One region of the Dorea sp. YH-dor226 genome, then DNA from elsewhere that is predicted to be linked to it. Evidence: a T-box and tRNA genes for the amino acid it is inferred to sense, from the RefSeq annotation. Region 1 holds a T-box; the other holds one or more tRNA genes.

Evidence for each region. The T-box of region 1 lies ahead of proS (proline--tRNA ligase). A T-box ahead of a tRNA ligase gene usually reads a tRNA of that ligase, here a tRNA-Pro.
Region 2: it encodes a tRNA-Pro, which carries the amino acid that the T-box ahead of proS (proline--tRNA ligase) is inferred to sense. The anticodon was not compared.

What each region holds. Positions count from the first base shown of each region.
Region 1 is NZ_JBDOHS010000007.1:11,950-14,154, forward strand. It holds gene ABE547_RS07470 (calcium/sodium antiporter) at 1-840, shown strand, start outside; T-box leader at 929-1,137, shown strand; gene proS (proline--tRNA ligase) at 1,269-2,205, shown strand, end outside.
Region 2 is NZ_JBDOHS010000002.1:261,762-263,966, forward strand. It holds gene ABE547_RS03060 (nicotinate-nucleotide adenylyltransferase) at 1-245, shown strand, start outside; gene dapB (4-hydroxy-tetrahydrodipicolinate reductase) at 288-1,085, opposite strand; tRNA gene ABE547_RS03070 (tRNA-Pro) at 1,209-1,283, shown strand; gene trxA (thioredoxin) at 1,361-1,672, opposite strand; gene ABE547_RS03080 (GntR family transcriptional regulator) at 1,933-2,205, shown strand, end outside.

The DNA.
Region 1 (2,205 bases):
ACGGTTGTTGCATTTGGGACAAGTATGCCGGAATTATCCGTAAGTGTGACTGCTGCAATTCGTGGAAATAACGATCTTGCTGTCAGCAATGTCCTGGGTTCTAATATTTTTAATCTTTTGGTTGTTCTCGGTTGTTGTTCGATTATTCGTCCGGTTGAAGCAAAATGGTCTCTGTTAAGGAAAGAATTCCCTTTTTCCATATTTATTACAATTATTTTGTTATTTTTGGATTCTGACTTTTCAATCATCAAAATTCTGGATGGTAACAAAACATTTGTACTTGGTCGATGGGCGGGAATTCTCTTCCTCATTCTTTTTGTGATCTTTTTATATGCAACGGTTAAATCAGCCTTAATTTCCCGGTCCGATACTGCCGAAGAAGATTACAAAGTGATGTCTCCTTTGAAAAGTGCTGTATTTATTATACTTGGTCTTGCCGGAATCGTATGGGGAGGTAATCTGGTTGTCGACAGTGCCTGCAATATTGCAGAAACGTTTGGACTGAGCCAGACCTTCATCGGATTGACGATTGTCGCACTCGGCACCTCTCTTCCGGAACTTGTTACCTCCATGGTAGCCTCCAGCAAAGGCGAAAATGACCTTGCGGTCGGAAACGTAGTCGGTTCTAATATTTTCAATATTTTATTAATTCTGGGGATTTCTTCTGCCATTACTCCGATTACGCTTGATGTCACTGCCGTTTATGATACTTTAATATTGATTGTCGCAAGCATTATTGTATATATTTCCGCAATCAGCAATCATAAAATCCAGCGAAAAGAAGGAATGCTGTTTCTCATCGCATACCTTGCATTCTTTATCTATGTTTTACTGAGATAATCATTTTTCTATTTTAGTTTGCTGAGATAATCATTTCTTTGTCTTGACAAAAATGAAACGTTCGATTAAAATTATGGTCAATTCAAGATTTATGGCAACGAAGAGAATTAGTACATGTAAGCAGGCCACAGAGAGGGAATCATTTGCTGCAAGATACCTGCCTTGAACTGCATGGAACCGGTCTTGGAGCCACTGTATGAAAATGCAGCGTCCTGCCAGCGTTAATGGCAAATGAAGAGAACTACAAATAATTTGTAGTTAACTAGGGTGGTACCGCCGAACTTTTCGGTCCCTTTTGGGGAGCTGAAAGGTCCGGCGTTTTTATTTTCGTTAACAAAAGAATCCGCGGATCACCTGATGGCATCAATGGCTCCCATTATAATAATGCGGAGAAGAGGCTTCGCAGAAAAGAAAAGGAGAAGAGGAACATGGCAAAAGAAAAATTAGTAAAAAATATCACACCACGTGATGTAGACTTTGCACAGTGGTACACAGATGTTGTACGTGAAGCGCAGCTGTGCGATTATTCAAGTGTAAAGGGATGTCTGAATTATTTACCAAATGGATACGCAATCTGGGAACTGATTCAGGCCGATCTGGACAGACGTTTTAAAGAAACCGGCGTTGAAAATGTTTATCTGCCGACTTTAATTCCGGAAAATCTTCTGGAAAAAGAAGCTGATCATGTAGAAGGGTTTGCACCTGAAGTAGCATGGGTTACCCATGGCGGTATGGAAAGATTACAGGAAAGACTGTGTATCCGCCCTACTTCAGAGACTTTATTCTGCGATCTCTGGGCAAAAACAGTACGTTCCTACAGAGATCTTCCAAAAGTATGGAACCAGTGGAACTCTGTACTTCGCTGGGAAAAAACCACAAGACCTTTCCTTCGTTCCAGAGAATTTTTGTGGCAGGAGGGTCATACACTTCATGCTACTTATGAGGAAGCGGAAGAAAGAACCATCCAGATGTGGCAGGTATACAAGGACTGCTACAAAGAAACCCTTGCAATGCCTTTCGTAGCCGGAAGAAAAGCTGAACACGAAAAATTTGCCGGAGCTCAGGACACATATACTGTTGAAGCACTAATGCATGACGGAAAAGCATTACAGTCCGCAACCAGCCATTTCTTCGGAAGCGGCTTCCCAGATGCATTTGGCATCAAATATGTAGATAAAAACAACCAGCTTCAGAGCGCCTATGAGACTTCCTGGGGATGGTCCACAAGAAGTATCGGCGGCCTGATCATGGTTCATGGTGATGACGACGGACTTGTACTCCCACCACACGTAGCACCGGTTGAGTGTCGTATCATTCCAATTGCTCAGCATAAGGAAGGCGTACTTGACAGAGCATACGCACTGC
Region 2 (2,205 bases), on a different contig from region 1:
AGGAAAAATACAAAAGATTGAAAAGTCTTGGTCTGAATGTTGTCGTGCTATGGAAAAAGGCACCGGAAGAAAAAGGAATCACCGGGTCCAAGATTCGCAATCTGATCGCGACAGATCAGGAATGGGCACAGCTGGTTCCCAAAAGTGTATACCGGTATCTGACGGATCATCATCTGGATGAAAGAATCAGACGCCTGGAAAAGATGCGTCTGGACGAGAAAGATATTAACCTGATCAAAGATTAAAATGGATTGTTGCAAATATTTTGCAACAATCCATTTTAATGATTACAGGTTCAATACATCTTTAATCGTATAGAATCCCGGTCCTTTATCTGCCAGGTATGCTGCACAGTCACAAGCTCCTCGTGCAAAACATTCCCAGTTATAGGAATGATGCGTGATCTCAAGTCGTTCACCCATACCACCAAAATATACGGTATGGCTGCTTGGAATATTACCGGCACGCAGAGAATGATATCCGATCGTTCCCGTCTCTCTCGGTGATGCCCCTTCCCGTCCATAGACCGCAATATCCTTCAGCTCTTTTCCAAGCGCATGTGCCATAATCTCACCCATCTCCTTTGATGTTCCACTTGGTGCATCCTTTTTCCACTGATCATGCATTTCCAAAATCTCAATATCGATCTCGTCTTTCAGTGTTTCTGTAACAATTTCCAACAATTTATTCATAATATTGACCAGTTTGGAAGTATTTGCCGCATACAGCATCGGAATCTCTGTTGCCGCGTCACAAAAACGCTGCATCTCTTCCTGCGAAAATCCCGTTGTACCACAGACCAGAGCTTTTTTATGAGCAATTGCCGCATCCAATACCTGCATTGCCATCTCTTTCGTTGAGAAATCTATGATTACGTCACATGAATCAATTACGTCTTCCAGATTATCCGTAACCGGAATTCCCAGATCACGTCCTACCATAGCCACGGTTCCCAGATCTTTACCGATATACTCTCCGCCTTTCGGGCCAACAGCCGCTGACAATTCCATATCTTCTCTTCCTGCAGCCACCTGTGTGATTAATTTCCCCATTTTACCTCTCGGTCCTATTACCATTACTTTCATAATCCAAGCTCCTTTCGCATATATTCAAATACGCCTTCTATCATTAAGGCTATTATACCATACGAATTTCCAAAGGAAAATAAAGCTTGCATTATCTGGTGCAATTCGGTAGAATAGTTGTATCGGGGTATGGCTCAGTTTGGTCAGAGCGCACGGCTGGGGGCCGTGAGGTCGCAGGTTCGAATCCTGTTACCCCGATGAATGAAGGCATAGCTTTCGATATATCCGGAAGCTATGCCTTTCTCATGGCTGGAATCTGGTCTTATCATTGCTGTTTAAGCTTTTAGCAGCTCCATCAACTCATGTTTTGGCTTTGCACCCATGTCCCTCTTTACAACTTCTCCATCCCGGAACACCAGAAATGTCGGGATGGACATCACTCTGTACTGCCTTGCAAGCTCCGGCTGATCATCAACATCAACCTTACATATCTTGGCATCTGTAACTTCTTCTGCCATCTCCTCTACAATCGGTCCTACCATCTGGCAGGGACCACACCAGGTCGCCCAGAAATCAACCAGCACCGGAATCTTAGTTTCTAATACTTCCTTTTGAAAATTATCTTTCGTCAAATGTACGACTGCCATATCTAATCTTCCTTTCTTCTTTTTGATTTTGTATTTTTTTCTATTATAACCCATTTTTCAACAAAATCCGCAATATTATCATAGGAAATATAATTTTTTCATCTTTATAACAAATGTATATCTGTTCCTACTGCCCCTAAGCATTCATGTATTTTCATAAATACAAAAGAAAAATTAATATTTATGAATAATTTTTATGTTTATTACAGTTCCTTCTTGTGGTAGAATGATATTATATAAACAAAGAAGGAACGTTGCATATGAAAAATATAATTCATCACAAAACTCTGCGAGAACAAGTTGCAGATGCTATTCGAAAAAAAATACTATACCATGAACTCGAGCCCGGAATGAGAATCACGGAATCAGAATTAGCCACTAATTTTGGTGTCAGCCATGGTCCGGTGCGTGAAGCGCTTCGCCAGCTGGAGCAGGAGGGATTGGTAGAATATACCCGTAATGTCGGCTGCTCCGTAAGGGATATCTCTTTCCAGAATGTAATTGAAGCACTGTTAATCAGAGGATCTTATGAG